Linked DNA regions of Tistrella bauzanensis. The protein of the gene in region 1 interacts with the protein of each later gene in a pairwise test. Links are inferred from orthologs where the notes say so. Each region holds a gene or a part of one and is shown on either strand. Other genes may lie near its edges.

What was found. The genes of interacting proteins can lie anywhere in the genome.
Region 2: the proteins of IEW15_RS21340 (region 1) and dnaQ interact in binary tests that used the Escherichia coli proteins (3 or more experiments, as listed by UniProt). The link is inferred for Tistrella bauzanensis from one-to-one orthologs.
Region 3: the proteins of IEW15_RS21340 (region 1) and dnaE interact in binary tests that used the Escherichia coli proteins (3 or more experiments, as listed by UniProt). The link is inferred for Tistrella bauzanensis from one-to-one orthologs.

The regions. Positions count from the first base shown.
Region 1 is NZ_BMDZ01000071.1:20,423-23,916, forward strand. Bases 398-3,364 are described here. They hold IEW15_RS21340 (DNA polymerase III subunit gamma/tau), read left to right. Parts: upstream 398-760; coding sequence 761-2,968; downstream 2,969-3,364. Other genes in these bases: nudC (NAD(+) diphosphatase), read right to left, coding at 398-440; IEW15_RS21345 (YbaB/EbfC family nucleoid-associated protein), read left to right, coding at 3,093-3,364. Also shown: more of nudC, read right to left, coding at 1-397; more of IEW15_RS21345, read left to right, coding at 3,365-3,416. UniProt on the Escherichia coli protein: Part of the beta sliding clamp loading complex, which hydrolyzes ATP to load the beta clamp onto primed DNA to form the DNA replication pre-initiation complex.
Region 2 is NZ_BMDZ01000035.1:27,751-31,212, forward strand. What follows is about bases 112-3,046. They hold dnaQ (DNA polymerase III subunit epsilon), read left to right. Parts: upstream 112-1,204; coding sequence 1,205-1,888; downstream 1,889-3,046. Other genes in these bases: IEW15_RS14735 (shikimate dehydrogenase), read left to right, coding at 112-427; coaE (dephospho-CoA kinase), read left to right, coding at 433-1,116; IEW15_RS14750 (YifB family Mg chelatase-like AAA ATPase), read left to right, coding at 2,771-3,046. Outside these bases: more of IEW15_RS14735, read left to right, coding at 1-111; more of IEW15_RS14750, read left to right, coding at 3,047-3,462. UniProt on the Escherichia coli protein: DNA polymerase III is a complex, multichain enzyme responsible for most of the replicative synthesis in bacteria. The epsilon subunit contain the editing function and is a proofreading 3'-5' exonuclease.
Region 3 is NZ_BMDZ01000007.1:47,326-51,884, reverse strand. What follows is about bases 112-4,143. They hold dnaE (DNA polymerase III subunit alpha), read left to right. Parts: upstream 112-436; coding sequence 437-3,943; downstream 3,944-4,143. Other genes in these bases: IEW15_RS04910 (amidase), read left to right, coding at 112-335. Also shown: more of IEW15_RS04910, read left to right, coding at 1-111; IEW15_RS04895 (hypothetical protein), read left to right, coding at 4,454-4,559. UniProt on the Escherichia coli protein: DNA polymerase III is a complex, multichain enzyme responsible for most of the replicative synthesis in bacteria. This DNA polymerase also exhibits 3' to 5' exonuclease activity. The alpha chain is the DNA polymerase catalytic subunit.

The sequences.
Region 1 (3,494 bases):
CGGCCATAGGCGACCAGCGCCGCCTGCTGATCGTCGAGGGTCGATGCCGCCTGCCGCAGATCCACCGGTGCCGCGGCGGCGATGTCCATCGCCGGATCATCCAACCGCAATCCGCCAAGCAGCCCGGCCAGATCCTCGACCCGGGTGATGTCCACCGCGAACAGCGGCCGGCCATCCACATCGCCCAGATAGACCGGCGGATCGTCCAGCAGATCGTGCGCCACCTGCATCAGCCCGGCCAGATCGGCCAGCAACGCGACGACGGCACCGCCCCCCATCGGCACCACCACGGTCTGGTCGCGCCAGATCAGCACGGTGCGGGCCTCAGGCGCCGTCTGACGGGCGGACAGCCAGGCATCGTCGCGGCGATGGCGGCCGGCGCGGTCGATGCGCAGGCCGGCCAGGACGTTCGGGCGATCGGGATCATAGGGGTCATACATGGTCTGGACCTCGGAACGCAGCGTCGTATTCAGGGCTCTTGGCGGCAATGTCCGGGACGATAGCACGCGGCCGCGCCACTGTCCCCGCGCGGCATCGGCCGCATAGCGGGCTTGCAAAGCCGGGACACGATCCCCATAGTGCACCCCGGAAGGCTGGCGCGGGCGGAGAGCCTCGCCAAACCGGTCAGGGCCGGAAGGCAGCAGCCGTAACGAGTTCGCGATCCGGGTCGCTGTCCAGTCTTCCACCTCTTCATCTCGCCCACCTCTTCATCTCGTCGCGGGCCAAGGCCCGCCAGCCAGAGACGCGACCGGAACCCGGCATGACCGCATCCGACAGTGCCGCAGAGCCAGCCCCAGCCGCCATCGCGGCCGGTGGCGCCACGGCACCGGATGCAGGCGCAGTCCACGCACAGGCAGGCGGCGCCGAATACCGGGTGCTCGCCCGCAAATACCGCCCCCGCACCTTCGCCGAGTTGATCGGCCAGGACGCCCTGGTCCGCACCCTGACCAATGCGATCGAGACCGGCCGCCTGGCCCATGCCTTTCTGCTCACCGGTGTCCGCGGTGTCGGCAAGACCTCGACCGCGCGGATCATCGCGCGCGCGCTGAACTGCACCGGGCCCGACGGCACCGGCGGCCCCACGCCAGCACCTTGCGGCGTGTGCGAGACCTGCCGGCTGATCGTGGAAGACCGCCATGTCGACGTGCTGGAGATGGACGCCGCCAGCCGCACCGGCGTCAACGACATCCGCGAGATCATCGAGGGCGTGCGCTACCGCCCGGTCGGTGCGCGCTTCAAGATCTATATCATCGACGAGGTTCACATGCTGTCGACCAGCGCGTTCAACGCGCTGTTGAAGACGCTTGAGGAACCGCCGCCGCATGTGAAATTCATCTTCGCCACCACCGAGTTGCGCAAGGTGCCGGTCACCGTGCTGTCGCGCTGCCAGCGCTTCGACCTGAAGCGGGTCGAGCCCGAGGTGCTGACCGCCCATTTCGCCCGCATCGCCGGCATCGAGGGCGCCGGGATCGACGAGGCCGCCCTGGCGCTGATCGCGCGCGCGGCCGATGGCTCGGTGCGCGACGGGCTGTCGCTGCTCGATCAGGCGATCGCCCATGGCGCCGGCGCCGTCACCGAGGTCCAGGTCCGCGACATGCTGGGGCTGGCCGACCGGGCGGTCGTGATCGACCTTCTCGACCGCACCCTTGGTGGCGACATCGCGGCGGCACTCGACATCATGGAGGATCAGGCCCGCGCCGGCGCCGATCCGGCGGTGATCGTCGAAGACATGCTGGCCCTGGTTCATCTGATGACCCGGGTGAAGCTGGCCGGCACCGGCGGCCGTGGGCCGGTGCTGACCGCATCGGAACGCGGCGCCGCCACCCGCATCGCCGGCCGGGTCGGCATGGCCCATCTGGGCCGCGCCTGGCAGATGCTGATGAAGGGGTTGAGCGAGGTCCGCATGGCGCCGGTGCCGCAGGCGGCCGCCGAGATGGTGGTCATCCGCCTGGCCCATGCCGCCGACCTGCCCGACCCGGCCGAGCTTGCCCGGATGCTCGACCGGATGAAGGCCGAGGGCGGGCCACCGCCCCGCCCTAGCCCGGCCGCCGGGGCGCATGCGCCGACCCCGGCGGCGCCAGACCGGCGCCCGACCACCCCGCCCGCGGCCGTGCCGCCGACCCCCGCTGCCGCCCCCCGGCCGATTGCCCCCCGGCCGCCCGCCCCTCTGACGCCCGCCCCTCTGCCAGCCGTCTCTCATCCGGATGTCGTGCAACCGGTGGCACGTCCACCGGCGCCGTCTGCCCCTGCCGTGCCGATGCCCGCACCAGCGCCGAAGCCTGCCACAAAGGTAGAACCGGCCGCCCCGACGGCAGAACCGCAGCCAGTGCCCCGGCCAGCCCCCGGCCCGGCGCCCAGGGCCGAGGCCCCGCCCGAGGCCGATACCGCCCCCCTGCTGGATGATGTGGTGCGTGACCGGCTCGACCGCTGGCGCGAGATCATCGATCTGCTGCGCCGGCATCGCGAGATCCGGATCGTGCCCGAGTTGCGCGGCATGGCCCATATCGCCGAGATCAGCGTCACCGCCGCCGAACGCCGGCTGGTGCTGGCCTTCGAGCCCGGCGCCGACAGCGGGCTTGCCCAGAAGTTGCAGGATGTTCTGGGTCGGATCGACGATGCGCCCTGGACGGTGCGCAATGCCGCGGTGATGGGCGACCCGGCCCTGGTCGCCGCCGCCCGCGCCACCCCCACTCTGGTGCAGTATGACGAGATGCGCCGCCGCCGGATGATGGCGCTGGCCCGCCGGCATCCGATGGTGTCGGCGGTGTTCAGCGCCTTCCCGGGTGCGACGCTGGAAGAGGTGACGCCGATCTTCGCGACCGCCACCACCGATGCCTCGGCCGGCGGCACCGCCATCGACCGTCTGGATGCCGAAATCTTTGGCGACGGCATCGACGAAGACGCTTATGGCGCCGGCGACGAGGACAGCGCCGGGGCAGATTACGATGCCCGCTTCGGCGATTTCTAGGCCACGCCCCGCCGTTTTACGCCCGGCGCGCGGCGAATGGATGGCGCGGGACTGGCGCCACCCCCATCCCCCGCCTTATATACACCCCAACCACCATGCCCCCATGTCCCAGGAGCCCCGTGCGATGCGCAATATCGGCCAGTTGATGAAGCAGGCCCAGAAGATGCAGTCGAAGATGGCCGAGATGCAGGAGCAGCTTGGTCAGGTGGAGATTTCCGGCCAGTCCGGCGGCGGCATGGTCACCGCGGTGATGACCGGCAAGTCTGAATTGCGCAGCCTCAAGATCGATCCCAAGCTGGTCGATGCCGAAGAGGTCGAGATGCTTGAAGACCTGATCGTCGCCGCCGTCAATGACGCGAAGAAGAAGGTCGAGGTCTTCGTGAACGACGAGATGCAGAAGATGACCGGCGGCCTGAGCATCCCCGGCATGGGCAATCTGCCGTTCTGAGAACCGACGGAACCGCCATGGCGGGCGGAATGGCGGCCACCGGCGCCGGTGCCGGCGTCTATCGCGAGCACGCACCGC
Region 2 (3,462 bases), on another replicon or contig:
CACCGCCGGATGCGCCGAGATCCGGATCGCCAACCGCGGCGCGGCGCGGGCGGCGGCGCTGGCGGCCGATCTGGCGCCGCATCTGCCCGGCTGCCGGCTGGTGGTGGTGGATTGGCGGCAGCGAGGGGACGCGCTGGACGGCTGCGGCACCCTGGTCAACACCACCAGCCTGGGCCTGGCCGGCCAGCCGCCGCTTGAGATGGCGCTGGATATGGCCGGCCCCGGGCTGGTGGTGTCGGATATCGTCTATGATCCGCTGGACACAGCCCTGCTGGTGGCCGCACGAGCACGCGGGCTGGTGGCGGTGGATGGGCTGGGCATGCTGCTGCATCAGGCGGTGCCGGGTTTCGAGCACTGGTTCGGTCTGCGGCCGGTGGTCGACGATGCCCTGCGCCGCCATGTCGCGGCCGATCTGATCGGAGACTGAGATTTATGCAGATCATCGGCCTGACCGGATCGATCGGCATGGGAAAATCGACCACCTCGACCATGCTGCGGCGGCTGAAAGTGCCGGTCTTCGATGCCGACGCCACGGTTCATCAGTTGCTGGCGCCCGGCGGTCGCGGCTTCGGGCCTGTGGCCGAGCGCTTCCCTGAGGCGGTGCGCGATGGCCGCATCGACCGGGTGGCGCTGGGCGCCAGGGTCTTCGGCCGCAAGGCGGAATTGCGGGCATTGGAGCGGATCCTTCACCCGCTGGTCCGCGACGCCCAGCACCATTTCATCGCAACCCATGCCCGCCGGCGCGCGCCGCTGGTGGTGCTGGACATTCCGCTGCTGTTTGAAAGCGGCGGCAACCGGCGGGTCGATGCGGTGCTGGTGGTGAGCGCCCCCAACTGGGTGCAGGCGCGCCGCGTGCTGGCGCGGCCGGGGATGACCCGGCCCAAATTCCGCGACATCCTGGCCAAACAGGTGCCGGATGCCGAGAAGCGCCGCGGCGCCGATGCGGTGATCCAGACCGGGCTTGGCCGCGCCCATGCCTTTCGCGCCCTGACCCTGGCCCTGGACCGGCTGGCCGGCCGCCCGCACCGGATGTGGAAGAGCCATTGGCAGCGCCCGCGCCTGCACCATCCGCGCATCCAGCCACCATCCGGCGCCAGACGGCGGCCGGGCGGCTGACACCGCCCCCCCGATCAGGCCGACCTCGATCAAGTCGTTCCGCACGCTCTTTCACCCAACCCACCCAGTTCACCCGGAGACCCGCCCGATGCGCGAGATTTCGTTCGACACCGAGACCACCGGTTTTGATCCGGCGACCGGCGACCGGATCGTCGAGATCGGCTGCGTGGAGATTCTGGATCAGGCCCGCACCGGCGCCGAATTCCATGTCTATATCAACCCGGAACGCGACGTGCCCGAGGCGGCGGTGGCGGTGCATGGCCTGACCTGGGAGCGGCTGAAGCCCGAACCGGTGTTCGCGGCGGTGGCGGACCGGTTTCTCGACTTCGTCGGCGACAGCCCGCTGGTGGCGCATAACGCCAGTTTCGACATGCGGTTCATCAATGCCGAATTGACCCGGCTGGGCCGCGCGCCGATCCCGATGAGCCGGTCGATCGATACCGTGCAGATGGCCCGGATCCGGTTTCCCGGCGCGCCGGCCAGCCTGGACGCGCTGTGCCGCCGGTTCGGCGTCGACAACAGCGGCCGCGACCTGCATGGCGCGCTGCTCGACGCCCAGCTTCTGGCGGAAGTGTATCTGCACCTGCTGGGCGACCGTCAGCGCGGCTTCGATCTGGCCGCCGACCGCCGGGCCAGCGGCCAGACCGATGGCCGCCGCCGCACCATCGCCCGCCCGCCCCGCCCCCATGCGCCGACACCGGCCGAACTGGAAGCCCATCAGGCCTTTATTCTGAAAGAGGTCAAGGCGGCGTTGTGGCTGGCTGAAGATTGAGCCGGGCACGACCACGGCTTTTCAGTCCCGGCCGTCGCCCGCCGTCTTCTTCCGTGACCGCCCTTTGTGGCCATCTTGTTTCTGCGGCCATCTGCATCGGCGCAGCCTGTGCCGCGGCGCGGGAGTCATTGACAGATCCATAGGGTGGAATCTGACCGGCGGGATAATATTTCACAAATCGAGATAATCTGCTGTTGGATGACATCATGGTTAAAGCCCAACTCCCGGATCATTTGACTATGGGGGAACCGGCCAGATCATGGCAGCTATGACTGCAATTTGGTCCGGAGCGATTGATATTTTGGATAGTTTTTCAAGGTAAGATGGAGAGACATGGTGATTTTTACCTTGCCTTCTACGCTTTCGTGGCGATCTTTGATGAAGAGACGTGATATCCGTCTGCGGATACACGATTTAAGGTTTCTTCGGATAATCTAAAACTACCGTTGCGTGCCTATCCGCGGTATAGCCTGTTCACTCACACTGGGCTTTCTTCTTTAGGTAACGAATTAACCATAGTACTATCGTATCGGTAGTTTATTCGTGTTGATTACCCGTCAAGGTATTTAAGCTTGTCTGACAACCCGCTTTAGCTGTAAATGTCGGGCAGGACTTGATTTAAACTCCATGATTATTGACGAAATCATGGCGGTCGACTAACGATCAGGTAGAACAGTATGGCGCACAGATAGCACGCCACACGCCCACGGCGTGCGGCGGAGGAGTTTCCTGCGTGCAGGCGTTGTGGATTGAGTGCTTCGGCAGCGGCCGGCCCGCTGGTGCGCGCGGCCGTGCCGATGTGATGTGCGTCCGGCGTTTGTTGAAACCCACCGGCGGCAGCGGCCGGCGGGCCCTGCACGCGCATGAAATGGCTGGCGCGTGATGGCACATGTAGACACGGTGGCGTTGATCGGCATCCGGGCGGTTCCGGTCGAGGTTCAGGTGGCGATCTCGGCCGGCCTGCCGGCTTTTGCCGTGGTCGGCTTGGGCGACAAGGCGGTGACCGAGGCGCGTGAACGGGTGCGCGCGGCGCTGGGCCGGTTGGGGCTGACCCTGCCGCCCAAACGGATCCTGGTCAATCTGGCGCCGGCGGGGCTGGTCAAGGAAGGCTCGCATTACGACCTGCCGATCGCGTTGGCCCTGATGCTGGGCATCGGTGCCCTGCCGGCCGGCGCGCTCGACGGCCATCTGGCGCTGGGTGAATTGTCGCTGGATGGCGCGCTGGCACCGGTGGCGGGCGTGCTGCCGGCGGCGGTGATGGCCGCCGAAACCGGCCGGCGGATCATCTGCCCGGCGGCGAATGCCGATGAAGCGGCCTGGGCCGGCGATCGCCATGCGGTGGTGGCCGCGGCCGATCTGCTGGGGCTTCTGGGCCATCTGTCGGGCCGCAGCACCCTGCCGGTGCCGGCCGAACCCCGGCTGGACGACGATCCGCCGGCGCCGGATCTGGCCGATATCCGCGGCCAGCCTCTGGCCCGGCGGGCGCTGGAGGTGGTGGCGGCCGGCCGGCACAATCTGCTGATGATCGGGCCGCCCGGTGCCGGCAAATCGATGCTGGCGAGGCGGCTGCCCGG
Region 3 (4,559 bases), on another replicon or contig:
GGAGTATTGGCGCATTTCTAACGCAGTACGACGTTATCCTGATGCCGGTTCTGAAGCGTACACCACTGCCGCTGGGCTATCTTAACCAGAACGATCCGGATCTGGACGCCCAGGGCTGGTATGACCGGCTGTTCGATGCAGTGCCATTCACAGCCCCGTTCAACATGACCGGCCTGCCAGCGATCACCGTGCCGGCCGGCATGCATGACGCCATGCCTGTGCCGATCCAGATGGCGGCGGGCATGGGGCGCGAGGACGTGCTGCTGCAACTGGCCCATGATCTGGAACGGCAGCAGCCCTGGCGGGATATTCGGCCGGGGGTGTTCGCCGGCTGACACGGGCCGACATCAGCGGGGCCGGGCGAGGTTGCCGCGGGCGGGGATTTGGTCCAGATTTCGAGGGCCGATCCCCGCCGCCGTCAGGAGTGCCCGGTCCCGTGTCGCATGCCGATTTCGTCCATCTCCGCGTTCACACCGCCTATTCGCTGTCGGAAGGGGCGGTGAAGACCAAGGATCTGGTCAAGCTGGTCAAGGCGCAGAAGATGCCGGCGGTGGCGGTCACCGATACCGGCAATCTGTTCGGCGCCATGGAAATCTCGTCGACTCTGCCGAAAGAGGGCATCCAGCCGATCCTGGGCATGGTGATCCGGCTGACCCGCAGCGCCGGCGAAGACCGCTTCGGCCGCAGGCCCGAGCCCGAACCGCTGGTGCTGCTGGCCCAGTCTGGCACCGGCTATGACAATCTGGGCCGGATCGTCAGCCATGCCTTCATGAAGACGCCCACCGGCGATACGCCGCAGGTGTCGGAAGACGTGCTGGCGCAATTCGCGACCGATCTGATCTGCCTGTCGGGTGGTCCGGCGGGGCCGGTGGGCGCGCGCGTGCTGGAAGGTCGCGACGACGAGGCCCGCGCCCAGGCCGAACGGCTGGCGACGATCTTTCCCGGCCGGTTCTATATCGAATTGATGCGCCATTGCGGGCCGGGGGAAACCCCGCCAGCCCTGGAAGCCGACAGCGAGCCGGGCCAGGTCGATATCGCCTATGATCTGGATCTGCCGCTGGTTGCCACCAATGACGTGTTCTTCACCACCGAGGCGATGTACGAGGCCCATGATGCCTTGCTGTGCATCGCCGAGGGCCGGCATATCGAAGACACCAACCGGCGCCGACTGACCCCCCATCATTATTTCAAATCGGCCCGGCAGATGCGGGAACTGTTCGCGGATCTGCCGGAAGCGGTTGATAACACGCTGGTCATCGCGCGGCGCTGTGCCGCCAAAGCACCCTTCCGCAAGCCGATCCTGCCCAAATCGACCCGCGATCCGAATGCGCGCGAGGAAGACGAGTTGCGGCGCCTGTCGCGTGAGGGACTGGAGGCGCGGCTGGAAAGCATCGTCTATACCTATACCCCCGGCCTGGATGCGGCCGGACGCGAGGCGGCAGCCAAACCCTATCGCGACCGGCTGGACTATGAGTTGGACGTGATCATCAAGATGGGGTTCCCCGGTTATTTCCTGATCGTCGCCGAGTTCATCCAATGGTCGAAGACCCATGGCATTCCAGTCGGTCCCGGCCGTGGATCGGGCGCCGGGTCTGTGGTCGCGTGGTCGTTGACGATCACCGACCTCGACCCGCTGCGCTTCGGGCTGCTGTTCGAGCGGTTTCTGAATCCGGAACGCGTGTCGATGCCCGACTTCGATATCGACTTCTGCCAGGACCGGCGCGACGAGGTGATCCAGCATGTCCGTGATCTGTATGGCCACGACCGGGTCGCCCAGATCATCACCTTCGGTAAGCTTCAGGCCCGCGCGGTGCTGCGCGATGTCGGCCGTGTGCTGGGTATGCCCTTCGGTCAGACCGACAAGATCTGCAAGCTGGTGCCGAACAATCCGGCCAATCCGGTCACCTTGCAGGAGGCGATCGACGGTGAGCCGGCATTGCAGCGGGCGCGGAATGAAGACGAGCAGGTGGCGCGGCTGATCAACATCGCGCTGAAACTGGAAGGACTTTATCGCCACGCCTCCACCCATGCCGCCGGCGTGGTGATCGGCGACCGGCCGCTCGATGAACTGGTGCCGCTCTATCGCGATCCGCGCTCCGACATGCCGGTCACCCAGTTCTCGATGAAATATGTCGAGCAGACCGGGCTGATCAAGTTCGACTTCCTGGGCCTGAAAACCCTGACCGTGATCACCACCGCCGAGCGGCTGATCCGCGAGGTCGATCCGGATTTCGACATCAACCGGGTGCCGCTCGACGACAAGCCCAGCTTCGACATGCTGGCGCGCGGCGAGGGCGTCGGCGTGTTCCAGCTGGAAAGTTCCGGCATGCGCGACGTGTTGCGCAAGCTCAGGCCCGACAAGTTCGAGGACATCATCGCGGTGGTGGCGCTGTACCGTCCGGGTCCGATGGACAATATCCCGCGCTATATCGCGGTCAAGCACGGCTCCGAGAAGGCCGAATACCTGCACCCGCTGCTGAAGTCGATCCTGGAGGAAACCTATGGGATCATGATCTATCAGGAACAGGTGATGCAGGCGGCCCAGGTGCTGGCCGGCTACAGCCTGGGACAGGCGGATCTTCTGCGCCGCGCGATGGGCAAGAAGATCAAGGAGGAGATGGACGCCCAGCGCGAGAGCTTCACCAAGGGAGCGGTCGACCATGGCGTCGACAAGGACACGGCCGGGCTGATCTTCGACCAGATCGCCAAGTTCGCGGGCTATGGCTTTAATAAATCACATGCCGCCGCCTATGCGCTGGTCGCCTATCAGACCGCCTATCTGAAGGCCAACTGGCCGGTGGAATTCATGGCGGCGTCGATGACCTTGGATATGCACAACACCGACAAGCTTGCCGGATTCCGTCAGGAGCTGAACCGGCTGAAGATCGGCGTGGTGCCGCCGGATGTGAACCAGTCGGATGCCATGTTCGCCGTGCGCCGGACAGCGCGGGCGCCGCGCGGCGACATTCTGTATGCGCTGGGCGCGCTGAAGCAGGTGGGGCCGCAGGCGATGGCCGAACTGGTGGCGGAACGCCGGCGGGGCGGCGCCTATGGCGATCTGTTCGATCTGTCGGCGCGGCTGGGCACCAAGGTGATCAACAAGCGCATGATGGAAAGCCTGACCAAGGCCGGCGCCTTCGATCATCTGAACGCCAACCGTGCCCAGGTGATGAACGCCATCGACATGGTGCTGCGCTATGGGCAGGCGGCGCAGGAGGAACGCCAAAGCAACCAGGTCAGCCTGTTCGGCGGACCGGGCGGCGAAGCAGTCCCCAAACCGCCGATGCCGGCGATCGACCCCTGGATGCCGATGGAACAGTTGAAGCGCGAGCTGGAGGCGGTGGGCTTCTATCTGTCCGCCCATCCGCTGGATGCCTATGACAAAGTCATGGACCGGCTGGGGGTGGTGCGTGCCGGCGATCTGGCGGCGAAACTTGAGCGGGAAGGGGCGGCGGGGTTGAAGCTTGCCGGCACCCTGATCGCCAAACAGGAGCGCCGCTCCGCCAAGGGCAGCCGCTTCGCCTTCGCCCAGATGTCGGACCCGACGGGGGTGTTCGAGGTGACGCTGTTCTCGGAGGTGCTGTCCCAGGCCCGGGATCTGCTTGAACCGGGCGTGCCGCTGCTGATCGAGGCCAGCGGCGAATGGCGCGACGATACCGTGCGGCTGACCGCCCAGAATGTCCGGTCGCTCGACGACGTCGCCGCATCGTCGTCGTCACGCCTGACCATTCAGGTGGCGGAGGAACGCGCCCTCGCTCAGATCCGCCGGGTCATCGAGCGCGAACCGGAAGGTCGCGGCCGCATCACGCTGGAACTCGACATCGATCTTGAGGGCGAACGCCAGGTGGTCCGGCTTGAACTGCCCAAGCCGGTGTCGATCACCCCGGCCCTGCGTGCGGCGCTGAAGCTGACGCCCGGCGTGACGGATGCGATCGAGACCTGAGAGCCGTCTGTTATTGGCGCGATGGCGAGAGGAGCACCGGCAGGCGCTCGGCGGGGGGCGTGTTGCGTGAGGGGGCGACCAGGATCTCGCCATCGATGATCACCATGCCGATGCCGGGCAGGTCGCCCAGTTCCACTGCCTCAAGCAGGGTCCGGCCGGCGCTGCCGGCCGGCCGGTCCATGATCACGGGATCGGCGGCGTGGCCGGGCTGGATCAGCCCGATATCATCGTGGTGACGCCGCCATGCAGGCAATGCAGCACCCAAGCGCCATGATCGGTTCGCGGCGACCATTCGCCGAGGGTTGGATGAACATGGCTGTCGATCATGGGGCTGGCCGTTTTATGCGGCGGCTGTGGCCGGTATGCGTGGGGTGGATCATGCGGATCCCGCATGACGATGTGTTGAGAGCGCATTGTTCCGAACCAGTGTCCGGCGGATAGGATGCGGAGAACATCAACGTCGTCTGCCGGCATGATCGGTGGCGCACGCGCTTTGAGGACCGCCTGCCGATGCCTTCGCGCGGAATTACCGGATTGGCCGCCCTGTTCATCGACCGCATGACCCGCCATGGCACGACGTTTCTGGCAAGCTGTGTGTGTCTGGGACTGATCTGGC